Regions from separate parts of the Bradyrhizobium sp. S3.2.6 genome, predicted to be linked through region 1. Evidence: predicted binding sites of a transcription regulator. Region 1 holds the regulator's gene; each other region holds the start of a gene.

Region 1 (5,590 bases):
CGGCGGCCGGCGATGGAGATTTCGAACAGACCCTCATGCCGCGGTCGGCAGCTCCGCGCTCCAAAGACGCAACGCCGTCTGACGCCGACCTGCAGGCCGATGACTGAGATCGACGGCTTAGCCGATCGGCAGGCGCGGGGACGTGGAGCGGCTGTCGGCGACCTGCGGCTTGTGCTCGCGCTCGCCGAGCGGCTGGGTCACGGGCAGTTGCAGCACGGTTGCGCGCTGGCCTTCGACCAGTTGCGTCACCAGGACGTATTTGCCGTCGGGGAATTCGATCGCGTCGTGATGGCGGTCGGGAATATGCGGATCGACCTTGCCGAACTTGCCGACGCGCGAGTTGATGGTGCGCGTCCAGATCCAGCGATTGTCGTAGCGGACGTTGTCGGCGAAGGCGAGCTCCGTTCCCGGTAGCAGGCAAACCGCGACGGACATGTCGGCTTCGGAGGCGAAGCCGCGCGTCGAGGTGCCGCGGAACGTTGTCGTGACGATCGTCTCGCCAACTTCTGCGGGACGCGTCGCGACGGCATGCAGGCTATAGTCACACATCGGGTGCTCCTCAATCAGGATAGAGCACCCGCGCCTCTGTCTCGGAGGCGCAGGCCCCTATCAGAGTGGAAGCTCATCTTATGCTTGTTTGTGGGCAAATCTGCGGCTCGCATCAGCAGAGCGCGATCACATTATCTTTTTCAAATGCACGAGGAACAAAGCCTGCTCCCGCGCATTCGGTGAGCGCGTTGCTTCAGCGGCCGGCTGGCGCTGACCAGCCCGAATATTGCCAAGCCGGCTGCGCGACGGCGTTACGGGCATTGCGGAATTGCTCGGTCGTTGCGCGCGGTGCTTTGCGAGCGTGGTGCTGCGGCTGCGCAGCCAAGGCTTGCGAGCCCAAGGCTTGCGAGCCCAAGGCTTGCGACCCCAAGGCTTGCGACACTAAGGCCTGCGACGCTGATACTGCGATCAGCGTCATCGTGACGGTGCTCAAAATGATCTTGCGCATGTTGGTCTCCTCGGTCTGGCAAAGGCCCTGCGAAGCAATGCGTGCTTCGTTGCGGCGTGCCGAGGATGTAGCGCTGGAGAAGGGGCCGGATAATCTGTGCAAAACCAGAAAGACTACCCAGCCGGAGCGGACAATCGTCCGCTCCAATCGTTGATTGCGCTCGCCGATAGCGACGCGATCAGTACTTCCGGTACAGCCCGATCAGCTTGCCCTGGATCTTGACCCGGTTGGGCGGCAGGATGCGAACCTCATAGGCCGCGTTGGCCGGCTCGAGCGCGATCGAGGCGCCGCGACGGCGGAAACGCTTGAGTGTCGCTTCCTCGTCGTCGATCAGGGCGACCACGATGTCGCCGGTATCGGCGCTCTCGTTGCGCTGGATCAGCGCCATGTCGCCATCGAGAATGCCGGCCTCCACCATGGAGTCGCCGCGCACTTCGAGCGCGTAGTGCTCGCCCGAGCCGAGCATGTCGGGCGGGACGCTGATGGTGTGGCTGCGGGTTTGCAAAGCCTCGATCGGCGTGCCGGCCGCGATCCGGCCCATCACGGGCACTGCGACTGGACGCTCACCCTCGTCGGCCGGCAGGCTCGACGCCGGGCGCACCTTGCCGAGATTGCCCTCGATGACGCTCGGCGTGAAGCCGCGGCGGCTGCCAGCGGCGGCCTGGAGTTCGGGCAGCTTGATCACCTCGATGGCGCGGGCGCGGTTGGGCAGGCGGCGGATGAAGCCGCGCTCCTCGAGCGCAGTGATCAGGCGATGGATGCCTGATTTCGAGCGCAGATCGAGCGCATCCTTCATCTCGTCGAAGGAGGGCGGCACGCCGCTTTCCTTCAGGCGTTCACTGATGAACCGCAGGAGCTCGTACTGTTTGCGCGTTAACATCTCGACCAAAATCCCCCGGTTGATGTCGTTCGATTCCGAGACGCTGAAGTCAGCAATAAGCCGCTACACGCTCGAAACAAATCATGAACGGACACTATATGTTCGATACATGTTCCGCAACTGCTTAATTTACCGTGAACGCGGCAAAGTTCGCGGAACGGTTGCGAACGCCGCGCTCAAACGAGCAGTCGCAGCACCTCGCAGGGCGCTCCCGCTTCGGCCCTCGGCGCGAACGGGGCGCGCACGAGAAGTGCCTGTGCCGCAGCGAGATTCGCAAGCAGCGAGGAGTCCTGGTGATTGACGGGAAGGGCGATCAGCGTGCCGTCATCACGCACATCCAGGCGGGCGCGCAGATAGTCCTCGCGCTGGTCATTGGCGCCGACGTCGCGGCCGAGCACGGCGCGTTCGCGGCGGTGATGAACCATCGAACGGCCCGACAACGCACGAATCAGCGGCACCATGAACAGGAAGGCGCAAACGTAGGATGACACGGGATTGCCGGGCAGGCCGATTACGCGCATCGCCCCGAGCTGCCCGTTCATCATCGGCTTGCCCGGCCGCATCGCGATTTTCCAGAACGCCATCGAGGTGCCTTCGTCGCGGAGCGCCTGCTGCACCAGATCGTGGTCGCCGACCGAAGCGCCGCCCGTCGTGATCAGGATGTCGGCGCCGGATTCGCGCGCGCGGCGGATGCCGGCGGTGGTGGCGGCAAGCGTGTCGGCGGCAATCCCAAGGTCGATGGTGTCGGCCCCCTCGCTGCGAGCGAGCGCATGCAGGGCGTAGCCGTTGGAATAAACGATCTGGCCATGACCAGGCGTCGTGCCCGGCATCACCAGCTCGTCGCCGGTGGCAAGAATCGCGACCTTCGGACGGCGGCTGACCGCCAATTGCGGGTGGTTCATGCCGGCGGCGAGCGCGAGGTCGCGCTCGGTCAGCCGCGCGCCTTTGCGCAGCAGCACGTCACCCTCGCGGAAGTCGATGCCGGCAGGGCGGATGTGCCGCCCGGCGATGGCGGCCTCCTTGATCGCGATGCGCTTGCCGTCGGCGACGGTGTCCTCCTGGATCACGACCGCATCGGCGCCGTCGGGAACGACACCGCCGGTGAAGATTCGTACGGCTTCGCCGGCGCCGACAGTTCCTGCAAACGGACGGCCGGCAGCGACCTCGCCAATGACGTTGAGCTGCGCATCGACCCTGGCGGCGTCGGCCGCGCGGACGGCATAGCCGTCCATCGCGGACATCGCCAGCGGCGGCTGCGTCCTGCGCGATGCGACGTCGCGCGCGAGCACGCGGTGGAAGGCCGCATCGAGCGCGACCGATTCCTCGGGCAGCGGGTCCGCACCGGCGAGCACGGCAGCGAGCGCATCGGAAACCGGCATGAGGGCCACGGCTGAAAGCTCCTGCTTGGCAACGCGACAATCTGGTCGCGGCCAGCGTTCTAGCCGACTGGGGCCGTTGAGGCAAAACGGATGTGCATACGCACGGATGCAGCTATTTCTGGAGCAAAAGCCGCACCAGCTCGGCCTGTCGCCCCACGCCGGTCTTGTCGAAGATCTTCGACAGATGGCTGCGCGCGGTTCCGTCCGCGATGCCGAGCCGTTCGGCCGTGGCTTTGCGGCCGCCGCCCTTGACGATCTCGAGCGCGAAGGCCGCTTCGGCACGGGTCAGGCCGTAACGCGCGCGTAGGGCGTCGAGTCTTGATCTCGCGTCCGGCTCGGGGTCGGTGATCAGCACCATCGCACTCGATCGCCAGCCGGAGGCGAGCGACACCGAGCTCTCCGCCCAATCGCTGCCGACCGGCGTTACCTGCACGTGCAGCGGCATGCGGCCGGGAAGCCGCCGCAGGCTCATCTCTCCTCCGATGCGATCGGGATTATCGATGCTGCACGAGCCGACCAGCGTTTGCAGACAACGGCTATCGTCGCTGTTGATGGCGCTCAGCGCGCCCGCCTCGATCACGATGCTATCGGCGGCGTCGAGCCATTCGCGCGCGCGACGATTGACGAAGATCGGGCGCGCCTGGGCGTCTGCGAGAACGAAGCCCTGATCGAGCCCGTCGAGGCCTGCCAGCGCAGCGCGGCCGGTGATGTCGAGCTGGTGGGTACGGCGCTGGATCGCAACGGCGCGTACGAGATGCTGCGCCAATGTCGCAAACAGCCGCCGTGCCTTGTCGTCATACGGAGGCAAATCGGAGGGCCGGTGGCTGGTCAGAATGCCTGTGGCGTTGTGATCGACCAGCAGATTCGTCGTCAACGGTTCGGTGTCGAAACCGCCCGGCTGCCACCATTCGTTGTAGAAATCGCTGCGGGTGAACTCATCGCGTGTGATGAAGTCGCCGATGGTGAAGACCTCGCCGGGCGTCCGGCCGATGCCAAGCGGCAACAGGGGATTGCGCGGGGCCCAGCCGAGTAGCTCTTGCACGCGGTCGGGGTCGATGCGTGGCGACAGCAGGCTGGAGAGGCCGCTTGCGGGATCAAAGACGCCGAACAGGGTACGGCCGCCGATGGCGTCGTCGATGCGCGTCAGCACATGTTCCCAGCGGCTTCCGTCGAGCGCAACCTCGTAGATGGCGCCGATGAGGTCCAATACGGATTCGTTGGAAATATCGTCCGTACCCAAGACAAATGCCTCAAAATGCAATGAGGCATCTCAGCGCAGCGTCACGGAACGAGCAAGAGCAGAAAAGCGGCAGTCGTGCCGATGTTGCCGCAAAGCCGCACCCCATTGGCATTCCCGACGCAATCATCGACGCATCCGACAAACGTCAGATGCCTCCATGTCCGGGCTTTGCAACATTTCCGAAAGGACATCATTCCTGCGATTCAGGGGACGGGGGCGAAAGTGTCGATTTCCGCAATCCATCGGGGTCGCAAGACCTTCATTCCGGTGATCCGGAGCCTGTCTCGCAAAGCCGGCTTGCTGGCAAGCAGCATGCTCACCAGCGTGGGCGTGCTTGGCGCCGGAGTGGCGCTATATCCCTCGGCAGCTCTTTCTGCCGACTACGCCGCCGGCGGCGGCGTGATCAACGCGCCCAGCGGCAACGCGACAGCGGTTGGCAGCGGCGCGACCACGACCGGCAACTTTGCGACAGCCTATGGTGCGGGCAGCATCGCGAACGGCACGTTCGCGACCGCGACTGGACCGGGCAGCACCGCAAACGGAACCAACGCGACCGCGACTGGAGCGTCCAGCCTCGCGGACGGCACCTATGCGACGGCGACGGGACAAAACAGCGTAGCGAACGGGACCTCGGCGACGGCGACGGGTACCTTCAGCGCCGCCGTTGGAACCCTCGCGACCGCAACCGGAGAGCAAAGCCGCGCAGACGGGACCAACGCGACCGCGACTGGACAGTTCAGCCTCGCCAACGGCACCTATGCAACGGCGACGGGACAAGCCAGCAACGCAAACGGGACCAACGCGACGGCGACAGGACAAGGCAGCGTCGCGAACGGCGTGGACGCGACCGCGACCGGTAGTCTAAGCAAGGCGAATGGCTTTGACGCAACGGCAACAGGGATTCAAAGTGCTGCGAATGGCACCTTCGCGACTGCGACGGGCGCCCAGAGCGTCGCCCACGGCGACAACGCGACCGCGACCGGCCAAGACAGTTTCGCAAATGGCGATTTCGCAACCGCGACTGGTCAAGGCAGCATCGCCAATGGCTTGACAGCCAGTGCGTTCGGCCAGGGTAGCAACGCGACCGGCGACGC
Region 2 (5,590 bases), on a different contig from region 1:
AGCACGCGCACGGACGGATCGAACTCGGCGGATTCGATGGTGTCGGCGAGCTTGCCGTACATCGCATCCGTCAGCGCGTTCTTCTTGTCGGGGCGCGCCAGGGTGAGCGTGAGAATTCCGCCGTTGTTCTCAACTCGCACATGCTCGGTCATTTGTCTCTTCTCCTAGTCCTCTGGATCTCTTGTGGGGTCTCTTGTCGGGTCCCTTGTCGGATCCCTTGGAAACTTGTCCTGAATGCTCGTCAGCCAGCGCGCGACGATGTCGATCTCCGCGCTCGTAAATCCTTCCGTCAGTCTCGCATTGATCTCCGCGGTCGACGCTTTTGCTTGCGCCAGCGTGGTCCGCCCCTTCGGCGTCAGCCAGACCCGCCAAGCCCGACCGTCTTCGCGATCGGCGCGACGCTCGACCAACCTCGCCGTCGCAGTGCGATCGACAAGGCCGGAAATGCCGGCCGGACCGAGATCAAGCGCAGCACCTGCCTCGCCCATCAGAACACCGTCCTGCTTGCCGAGAATGAACAACAGCCCCGCCTGCGCCGGCGTCACTTCGCTCGCGGGCTGCGCCGCCATCCAGCGCTGCAGGCGACGTTGTGCGACGCTGAGGAGGTAGATCAGCCGATGGTGTTTCGCCGCGGCTACTTTATTTCGCATGCGAAATATATAGCCGGTCGGGATTGGATTGTCAAAAGGAAGCCGCTAGGTCGCTTTTACGCGACTACCGTCGAGGAAAATGGCCGCGCAGGTTCGCACGCGCCGCTCGATATCCTTGCGCGCCGGCAAGGGCAGGCCGCCATAGATCGCCGCGCGCTGCGGCGCCGAGGCGACCATGCCGATCAGCATGCCGGCGGCCTCGTCGACGTCGTCGATCGCGATGAGCTTTTTCTTGACCTGGACACGAAGCCAGCGTGCGAGCGCGATGGCGGTCCGGGCAATACCGTTCTTGTAGAAGTTCGCGGCAAGATCGGGGAACGCGGCGGATTCCTGCAGCACCATGCGCTGCAACGCCACGACCTCCGGATCGAGCGCGAGATCGGCGCAGGCAAGGAGCGCGGCACGCAGGCCCGTGTCGATATCGACGTCTCCGTTTGCCTGGAGATCGACAGCGGACAGCAGCCGCTCCAGCCGGTCCGCGCACATCGCCTCGAACAGCGCGGCCTTGCCCGGAAATAGGCGATAGAGCGTTTTGGTGGAGATCCCCGCACTCCGCGCCAGCTCTTCGGTACTGGTCGCGGCATAGCCGTCGACGGCAAAGGCGTGCCGTGCGGCTTCGAAGACGATCCGCTTCGTCTCGTCGTCGCTACGCACTGGCGGTCGTCCGCGCGGACGGCTCTCAGTTTTCGATTTCGCCTGAGCCATGTTTTAAATGATGCCTGTCATTCCATTGACTATCCCAACGTTAGTTCTATTTTGGAAATCGTCAAGTTTCCTAATTCAGGGAGCCGGCCATGACCGTGCACGCCACCCCGTCCAAGTCCGAATCCACCGTTGTTCCAACCCTTCCGCCGGAGAGCATCCTGCCTGCCGTACCGCCCCCGGTCCGCCGCCAAAAGCTCAGTTTTCGCAAGCTCTTGCTCGCGGGTGTGGCGGTCGTCGCCCTCGCGGGCGCCAGCCAGTACGGCTACGACTACTGGACCGTCGGGCGCTTCCTCGTCTCCACCGATGACGCCTATGTGAAGGCCGACAACACCACGATCGCGCCGAAAGTCAGCGGCTATCTCGATCGCGTTCTGGCGGGCGATAACGAGCATGTGAAGGCAGGCCAGGTGCTGGCCCGGATCGACGACCGCGACTTCCGCGTCGCGCTCGACCAGGCCAAGGCCGATGTCGCCGCCGCGAATGCAACGGTGACCAGCAAGCAGGCGCAGCTCGAGGTTCAGGATGCGGTGATCGCCGCAGCCAAGGCGACCATCGATGTCGATACTGCCGCAAAGACCTTCGCGCAGCAGGAGAACAAGCGCTACACGGATCTCGCCGCGACAGGCTACGGCAGCGTGCAAAACGCACAGCAGGCACAATCGCGCAACGCCGGCGCCGACGCAGCGATCCAGCGCGACACTGCCAATCTCGCGTCCGCCCTCAAGCAGGTCGAGCTCCTGAAGGCCGAGATCGCGCAAGCCAACGCAGCCGCCGCCCGCGCCGCCGCGCTCCAGCGTCAGGCCGAGCTCAATCTCGGCTACACCACGATCGTCTCCCCGATCGACGGCGTCATCGGCAACCGTACGCTCCGCGTCGGCCAGTTCGTGCAGGCCGGCACGCAGCTGATGTCGATCGTGCCTGCCGAAGGCGCCTATGTGGTTGCCAACTTCAAGGAGACCCAGCTTACCCACGTCCGCGCCGGACAGCTGGTCGAGATCGAGGTCGATACGTTCCCGGGCCAGGTGGTGCACGGTCATGTCGATTCCATCGCGCCGGCCAGCGGCCAGGAGTTCGCCCTGCTGCCGCCGGACAACGCCACCGGCAATTTCACCAAGATCGTGCAGCGCATTCCGGTGAAGATCGCGCTGGATGCCGAAACGCAGCCTGCCATCGAGCTGCGGCCCGGCATGTCCGTGATTCCGACGATCGCAACCCGTTCAGCGCCGGCCGCGCAAGCGGCAACGACGCTCCAAGCAACATCTAAAGCGAAGCTTGTTTCCGGAGGGTCGTGCCATGTCAAACAGCCTCTCAATCTCGACGCCCGCAACATCGCCCGCGACGCCTGAGCGCGTCGCCGTCGATCCGAACCGCGCCAGCGCCACGGTCTGGATCGCCGTCTTCGCGGCGATGATCGGCGCCTTCATGGCGATCCTGAACATCCAGATCACCAACGCCTCGCTGCTCAACATCGAGGGTGGCATCGGCACCGGTGTCGACAACGGTTCCTGGATCTCGACGTCCTACCTGATCGGCGAGATCATCGTGATCCCGCTGACCGACTATCTGTCGCGGGTGTTCTCGTTCCGGAACGTCATGCTGGGCTTCGCGACGCTGTTTGCGGCCTTCTCGGTCGCATGTGCGTTTGCCCACGACCTGACCTCTATGATCGCGATGCGCGGTTTTCAGGGTTTCTTCGGCGGCGTGCTGATCCCCATGGCCTTCACGCTGGTCTTCACCAAGCTGCCGAAGGGCCAGCAGCCGATCGGCCTTGCCATGTTCTCCCTCGCGGTGACCTTTGCGCCTGCAATCGGCCCGACCATCGGCGGCTATCTCACAGAAAATTACGGCTGGCAGACCATCTTCTTCGTCAACGTGCTGCCCACTGCGGTCATGGTGGCGATCCTGTTCGCGACCCTGGAGCGCCAGCCCATGAATCTCGCCCTGCTGCGCGAGGGCGACTGGTTCGGCATCGCGACCGTGGCGGTCGGCCTGGCCTCGCTCCAGGCCGTGCTCGAGGAAGGCAACAAGAACGACTGGTTCGGCTCGCCCTTCATCGTGCGGCTCGCCGTCATCTCCGCCGTCAGCCTGTCGCTGTTTATTTATATCGAGCTCGTGGTCGAGAAGCCGCTGCTCCGCCTGCGTCTGTTGACACAGTGGAATTTTGGCGTCGGCACCATCGCCGCGGTGTTCCTCGGCTTCGCGCTGTTCGGCTCGGTCTATCTGCTGCCGGCCTATCTCGGCCAGGTGCAGGGCTACAATGCCGAGCAGATCGGCAACGTGCTGGCCTGGACCGGCCTGCCGCAGCTGCTGCTGATTCCACTGGTGCCGAAGCTGATGCAGCGGTTCGACACCCGCTACATCGCAGCGGTCGGCCTGCTGCTGTTCGCCGCCAGCTCCTTCATGAACATCACGATGTCGCTCGATTACTCAGGCGATCAGTTCTTCATCCCCAACGTCGTGCGCGCGGTGGGGCAGGCCCTCACCTTGACGCCACTGTCTGCGCTCAGCCTCGGCAGCGTCGCGCCGCAGGATGCGCCCGCCGCCTCCGGCATCTCCAACATGATGCGCAATCTCGGCGGCGCCATCGGCACAGCGGTGCTGGCGACCATCGTCACCAAGCGCGAGCAGTTCCACTCCAACATCATCGGCCATTCCGTCACGCTCGGCCGTGAGGAGGTCCGCGCCCGCATCGCCCAGACGACCGATTACTTCATGGCGCACGGCGTCCCCGACCCCAACGCCGCACGCGAGCAGGCCATCATCGCGCTCGGCAAGACCGTGAAACGCCAGGCGCTGGTGATGGGCTTCTCCGACACCTTTGCGGTGATCGGCGTGGTGCTGGTGCTGGCCGCAATCGCAGTGCTGCTGACGCGGCGGGTGAAGGCGGCCGGCGGGGGCGGTGCCCATTAAGGGTTCGCCCGTCGATTGCAATTTGCCGCGGCCGTCACGCTTGACGGCCGCTTCTTTTTGTGTTCCCTATTCGTTCCGTTCAATCATAGATTGTTCCGGAGGCCTTTGGTGATGAATAGTATGCGTGGCGAAACCCAGCCGACCCAACTCGTCATTCATAGTGACGAGGACACGCCGGACCAATTCGTGATGGATCTGCTCCGTCAGGTTTTCGGCAAATCGGAGCGTGAAGCGGCTGCGCTAATCACCCAGATCGAACAGAAGGAAAAGGGAGTTTGCGGCCCTTACCCGCAACCCGTCGCCGAGGCTCTTCTCAAGTCCGCGCAAAAATCCATCACACTGGCCGGCCACAAACTGCAGGTCACGCTCGAGGCGATCAAGACTCCTTGCGAACTCTGCGGCAAGCCCGAGGGACAGACGGACGTTCGGATCGGCAATCGCACAATCTCGCTTTGCAGCGAATGCATGCGTGCAGCGGATGAGCCCGCAAGCGGACAGGAAGAGAATTTCGAGTTTGCTTGCGACGTCCTTGACTGGCACTTTGCCGGCACTGCGCGCAGCAAACTCGTGACCACGATCCGCCAATTTCCCGGCCACATGCGGGTCGATGTCCAGGCCGCGATCGACCGGCTCTTCGGCAAAGCCATCCGGTTGTTCGGGCTGAACGAGGAGCAGCGCTACGAAACGCTGTCGATTTCGCGCCTTCTCAAGAGCGGCCGCTATGCGGTCGCGATCGCCCCGCTGCAATATTCCGACGTCGACGTCGGCGAGAAGAGCCCGGTCAAGTGTCTGGATAACGGACTGTGGCTGTGCCAGCAGGACGGTCTCCGTTATGCGGTGTTGCTCTGCGCACACCGCGAATACAGCCGCGAGCCGGGAATTCGGATCGAGATCCTGGTGCCGTCAGGCACCGCAGGCGCAGCCCTGGTCCAGCAGTGCTTCAGCGAGCTGGAAGAGGCCGTGCAGGCCGCACGAACCTATCGCGGCAAGATCCTCTCGCTCGATGCCGACTCCGACTATCGCGGTCGCTCGCGCGGCATCACCGTGCACCGATTGCCAGAGGTCGCGCGCAACGATGTGATCCTGCCCGAGCAGACCCTGCGGCTACTCGATCGCAACGTGCTGACTTTCGTCGGCACGCGCGATCAATTGCGCCGGCTTGGCCAGTCCACCCGGAAGGGCATCCTGCTGTATGGCCCACCGGGCACCGGCAAAACCCACACGATCCGCTATCTCGCGACGCATTTGCCCGGTCATACGACGCTGATCATCACCGCGGAGCAGATCGGCTTGCTCGGCGCCTATATGAGCCTGGCGCGCCTGCT
Region 3 (5,590 bases), on a different contig from region 1:
GCAGGTACTTGGTGCGGCGCGTGACGACCCGCTCACGGAAGTCGACGAAGATGGCCAGCAGGTCCTTCAGATGCATGATCCGCGGACGGCCACTGTCGAGCGCCACCATGTTGACGCCGAAGCTCGTCTGCAGCGGCGTGAATCTGTAAAGCTGATTGAGCACCACGTCCGGCACGGCGTCGCGCTTCAATTCGATGACGACGCGGTAGCCGTCGCGATCCGATTCATCGCGCAGGTCGCCGATGCCCTCGATCTTCTTTTCCTTGACCAGCTCGGCGATGCGCTCGACCATCGTCGCCTTGTTCACCTGGTAGGGAATCTCGGTGATGATGAGCGCCTCGCGCTCCTTGCGGATGGTCTCGATCGCGACCTTGCCGCGCATGGCGATCGAGCCGCGGCCGAGGTGATAGGCGGCGCGGATGCCCGCTCGTCCGAGAATGATGCCGCCGGTCGGGAAATCCGGTCCCGGCACGATGTTGATGAGCTCGTCGATGGTCAGCGCGGGGTTATCGATCAACGCGACGCAGGCGTCGATGACCTCGCCGAGATTATGCGGCGGGATGTTGGTCGCCATGCCGACGGCGATGCCGCCGGCGCCGTTGACGAGAAGGTTCGGGAACTTGGCCGGAAGAACCGACGGCTCGGTCTCGTTGTTGTCGTAGTTCGGCTGGAAGTCGACCGTATCCTTGTCGATATCGGCCAGCAGAGCGAGCGCCGCCTTCGTCAGCCGTGCTTCGGTATAACGGTAGGCCGCCGGGGGATCGCCGTCGACCGAGCCGAAATTGCCCTGGCCGTCGATCAGCGGCACGCGCATCGAGAAGTCCTGCGCCATGCGGACCATGGCGTCATAGATCGACTGGTCGCCGTGCGGGTGATACTTACCGATGACGTCGCCGACCACGCGAGCGGATTTGACGTACTTCTTGTCGGGCGTGTGGCCCTGCTCATGCATCGAGTACAGGATGCGGCGATGAACCGGCTTCAAACCGTCGCGGGCATCGGGCAGCGCGCGCGCCACGATCACGCTCATGGCGTAGTCGAGATACGACTTCTTCATCTCCTCGAAGATGGAGACGGGGCGAATATCCGAGCGCTCCGGCTCGTCGCCGGGCTTCTTGTTGTCGTCGTCGGCCAAGGGAGAATCCGGTGAGTTTTTATCTGGGAATCATATAGCGTATCGAGGCTCTGATAACCACTCTTGCGAGCCCTTGGGAAGCGGTTTTTCCGTTTGTTTTTCCAGAGACTTACGCGCTTCTCGCCATCGTCGTCAGTGGCGCCGGAACGAGCCGCCTGGAACCACCAGTTATGCCCCGAAAAACACCTGGTGCATGATGCGCCCGGGCACCAGCGTGAACAGGCCAGCCACGACCAGCGCGCCGGTAAACAGCAGGATCATGATGCGGCGGTGATCGGTCACGCGGTGGGTGTGCGCCCGCCACACCGCGAGCGGCAGCATCACCAGCGTGAAGATCGACAGCAGGTGGATCGGGCCGAACGGCCCGACCATGCGGATCTGGTGGATCCAGAACGAGGACGCGGCCACCACGGCCATCAGCGCCACCCAGATCCAGCCGAATGTCCGATGCGGCAGTGTGCCTTTGGGCGCGGCGAACTGGACGAGACCGAGCACGAAGGCCGCCATCGCCGCGAAGGCATGCAGCGGGATCGCCGGAGCGGCATCGAGCAATGGCGCGAGGCTCATGGGGCGCGTCCTCGCTTGGAGCCGGACGCCTCAGAACGGGATATCGTCGTCCATGTCGTTGCGGCCACCACCGCCGCCGGCGGCAACCTGGCGGCGCGGTGCGCTGCTGACGGGACCGGAGGAGCCGAAATCGCCGCCCGGCTCGTCGCCGAAGCTGCCACCTCCCCCGCCACCGCTGCGGCCGTCCAGCATCGTCAGCGTCGAGTTGAAGCCCTGCAGCACGACTTCGGTGGAGTACTTCTCGACGCCGGCCTGATCGGTCCATTTGCGGGTCTGGAGCGCGCCCTCGATGTAAACCTTGGCGCCTTTCTTCAGGTACTGCTCGGCGACCTTGCAGAGCCCTTCATTGAAGATCACGACGCGATGCCACTCGGTCTTTTCCTTGCGCTCGCCGCTGTTCTTGTCGCGCCAGGTCTCCGAGGTGGCGATGCTCAAATTCGCGATCGGCCGCCCGTCCTGGGTGCGGCGGATTTCCGGATCCTTGCCGAGATTTCCGACCAGAATGACCTTGTTGACGCTTCCCGCCATCGCCGCTCTCCACTCCGAATGCCGCTGAATTTAAAAGGCGCGCCCGCACTGCCGCCTGTTGGGCCGACCCTATACGCTTACGAGCGCCGATCGACCCGCCGCGCCCTTGGTTATCCCCACATATAGCATCAGCCGAGCATCTGTTCCAGATTTGTTCCTGCGGAATTTGACCCCGAACACGCGCGCACGCCGCTACCCAGGGGCAGCTATTCATCGTGCGATGAATTGGAACCCTGCCGAGTTCCGTCAGGGCATGAAAAGCGCTTAACATTCATCAAGTTAGGTGCACTTCAATTGACCCATGACTGTTGCATTCCGGCGACGGACTCGACCTCCAGATTGCACTACGGTTGCCTCGGAATTGGTTCTTATGGGCGTCGCGCCTGATTGAACGCTTCGGGATTATTGAAGCGGACGACACTGGGGAGACTGCAATGAAGAAAATTCTGTTTGGCACAATTGGTATCGTTGCGTTCGGCCTGTCTGCACCGGCGAGTGCAGCGGATCTTGCGGCGCGTCCCTACACCAAGGCGCCGCCGCCGGTGGCCGCCGCCATCTACGACTGGAGCGGCTTCTACATCGGCATCAACGGCGGTGGCGGCTCGAGCCACAAATGCTGGGACAGCGTTGTCTTCGGCGGCGGCGCGCTCGTGGGCGGGGAGGGTTGCCACAACGCCACCGGCGGCACGGTCGGCGGCCAGGTCGGCTATCGCTGGCAATCCGCCAACTGGGTGTTCGGCCTCGAAGGCCAGGGCAACTGGGCCGACTTCTCCGGCGACAATGTCAGCGTTCTCTTCCCGGCCCAGCGCAACCGCTCGAAGATCGACGCCTTCGGCCTGTTCACGGGTCAGGTCGGCTATGCCTGGAACAATGTGCTGTTCTACGTGAAGGGCGGCGGTGCCGTGGTCGCCGACAAGTTCAACGTCTACACCGCGCCCGGCTTCGTCGGCGCTGGCGCTCTGCTCGCGTCCACCAGCGATACCCGCTGGGGCGGCACGGTCGGCGCCGGCCTGGAGTTCGGCTTCGCCCAGAACTGGTCGGTGGGCGTCGAGTACGACCACATCTTCCTGGGCAATCGGACGCTTACCCTCAATGCACCTGGGGGCATTGCATTCCAGACCGACCGCATCAGCCAGAATGTGGATATGGGTCTTGTCCGCCTGAACTATCGCTTTGGCGGCCCGATCATCGCAAAATACTGATATCCCCTGATTTCATTGGGAGATGGAAGGCCGGCCTCGCGCCGGCCTTTTTTGCTGCGAGTTCCCCCGGAGGGAACTATAGGTCAGCGGCAATTACATTTTGCATCTGTTGTGACTTTTGAGAGACACAACTTGCGGCTTCAATGATGTAAGCCGACCCAAGTTGGACAACAGCGTCCGATGCTGCTTCCGACGCACGGAAGCCCAAAACAGAAACTGGGACTGGGATTGTTGAATATGAAGAAGATTTTGTTGGCTTCGGCCTGTCTGCTCGCCCTCACTGGCGCCGCTTCGGCTGCCGATCTGGCGGCTCGGCCCTACACCAAGGCTCCGGTCGCCGTGGCCTCGGTCTACAACTGGACCGGCTTCTACCTCGGTATCGTCGGTGGCGGCGCTTGGGAAGCCGCCTCTGGTGACCCGAAGATGAAGGGTGGCTTCGTTGGCGGCACCGCCGGCTACAACTGGCAGACCGGCAACGTCGTGTTCGGTATCGAGGCTGATGGCGCCTGGGCTGACGTCAGCGCTACGGCGACCGGCGCGACCCTCGTCCCCGGCTTCGGCGTCGTGACCGCGACCGCCAGCTCGAAGACCGACGCGATGGGCACCGTTCGCGGCCGCATCGGCTACGCCGTCAATAACGTCCTGTTCTACGGCACGGGCGGCTACGCCTGGATCGACAACAAGATCACCCTCTCCGCACTCGGCCTGACCGCGTCGGACAGCAAGTGGCACTCCGGCTGGACCGTCGGCGCCGGTGTCGAAGCCTTCTTCGCGCCGCAGTGGTCGGTCAAGGGCGAGTACCTCTATCGCAGCCTCGGCGGCGAGAGCTACTTCTCGGGCACCCTGCCCACCGGCACGCTCAACTTCCACACCGTGCAGGTCGGCGTGAACTATCACTTCAATGGCCCGGTGGTCGCGAAGTACTGATCTTCGCCACCGACGTCACATCGTCACGAAAGGCCGGCCTTGCGCCGGCCTTTTTGTTTTTCGCGGGGCGTTCTGGCCGAGCTCCTACTGCCAAGTCCCGCCAGCACGCCAACAATCCGTTGACGATTCGCAAGTCCCACTGGAAATCCGTCTCCGTTCTTCCTACGTTCGCCGGCATACCCATCGGCGCCGATCCCGGTTCCGGGCGAAGCGCGCCTTTTAGGTCGGCGCGATCGCGCACCTTTGGGATTCCTTGAGGGCAACTCGGATGGATGAAGTGATCAAGGCGAAGCGCCAACAGCAGACCGCGGGCTCGAGTCTGCGCGCAATTACGATCCGTGGCGCGCGCGAGCACAACCTCAAGAACATCGACGTCGAGATTCCCCGCGACAAGCTTGTGGTGTTCACCGGCCTCTCCGGCTCCGGCAAGTCCTCGCTCGCCTTCGACACCATCTACGCGGAAGGCCAGCGCCGCTATGTCGAGTCGCTCTCGGCCTATGCCCGCCAGTTCCTGGAGATGATGCAGAAGCCTGACGTCGACCAGATCGACGGCCTGTCACCAGCGATCTCGATCGAGCAGAAGACGACGTCGAAGAACCCGCGCTCGACCGTCGGCACGGTGACCGAGATCTACGACTACATGCGCCTGCTCTGGGCCCGCGTCGGCGTGCCCTATTCGCCCGCCACCGGACTTCCGATCGAGAGCCAGACCGTCTCGCAGATGGTCGACCGCGTGCTGGCGCTGCCCGAAGGCACCCGCCTCTATCTGCTCGCGCCGGTCGTGCGCGGCCGCAAGGGCGAGTACCGCAAGGAGCTCGCCGAATGGCTCAAGAAGGGCTTTCAGCGCGTCAAGATCGACGGCACCTTCTACGAGCTTGCGGAAGCGCCTGTTCTCGACAAGAAATTCCCGCACGACATCGACGTCGTGGTCGACCGCATCGTGGTGCGCGCCGACATCGGCCAGCGCCTCGCCGAAAGTTTTGAGACCGCGCTGAAGCTCGCCGAGGGCCTTGCCGTGGTCGAGTATGCCGATACACCGGCTGCTGCCGCGCCTGCCGAAGAGAAAGAAAAAAAGAAGACCGCAAAGATCCACGACAAGAGTGGGCCCGAGCGCATCCTGTTCTCCGAAAAATTCGCCTGCCCCGTCTCCGGTTTCACCATTCCCGAGATCGAGCCGCGCCTGTTCTCGTTCAACAATCCCTACGGCGCCTGCCCGGCCTGCGGCGGCCTC

The links. The regulator LexA, encoded in region 1, represses DNA repair genes until DNA is damaged. The targets are predictions, from matches to a motif close to TGTTCNNNNTGTGTTCNG.
Region 2: ABID58_RS27055 (ATP-dependent Clp protease adaptor ClpS) is a predicted target of LexA. The motif match lies at 4,326-4,343, and genes of this name have one in related genera.
Region 3: ABID58_RS21180 (single-stranded DNA-binding protein) is a predicted target of LexA. The motif match lies at 2,372-2,389, and genes of this name have one in related genera.

Annotation. Positions count from the first base shown of each region.
Region 1 is NZ_JBEPOS010000028.1:75,334-80,923, reverse strand. It holds gene ABID58_RS32945 (ComEC/Rec2 family competence protein) at 1-107, shown strand, start outside; gene ABID58_RS32940 (hypothetical protein) at 118-549, opposite strand; gene ABID58_RS32935 (hypothetical protein) at 743-997, opposite strand; gene lexA (transcriptional repressor LexA) at 1,176-1,877, opposite strand; gene ABID58_RS32925 (molybdopterin molybdotransferase MoeA) at 2,054-3,265, opposite strand; gene ABID58_RS32920 (helix-turn-helix transcriptional regulator) at 3,369-4,496, opposite strand; gene ABID58_RS32915 (YadA-like family protein) at 4,809-5,590, shown strand, end outside.
Region 2 is NZ_JBEPOS010000018.1:128,369-133,958, reverse strand. It holds gene ABID58_RS27080 (enoyl-CoA hydratase) at 1-152, opposite strand, end outside; gene ABID58_RS27075 (MarR family winged helix-turn-helix transcriptional regulator) at 165-650, opposite strand; gene ABID58_RS27070 (TetR/AcrR family transcriptional regulator) at 696-1,304, opposite strand; gene ABID58_RS27065 (HlyD family secretion protein) at 1,445-2,701, shown strand; gene ABID58_RS27060 (MDR family MFS transporter) at 2,649-4,265, shown strand; gene ABID58_RS27055 (ATP-dependent Clp protease adaptor ClpS) at 4,377-5,590, shown strand, end outside.
Region 3 is NZ_JBEPOS010000012.1:33,125-38,714, reverse strand. It holds gene gyrA (DNA gyrase subunit A) at 1-1,135, opposite strand, end outside; gene ABID58_RS21185 (DUF2306 domain-containing protein) at 1,304-1,702, opposite strand; gene ABID58_RS21180 (single-stranded DNA-binding protein) at 1,733-2,230, opposite strand; gene ABID58_RS21175 (outer membrane protein) at 2,665-3,432, shown strand; gene ABID58_RS21170 (outer membrane protein) at 3,670-4,359, shown strand; gene uvrA (excinuclease ABC subunit UvrA) at 4,628-5,590, shown strand, end outside.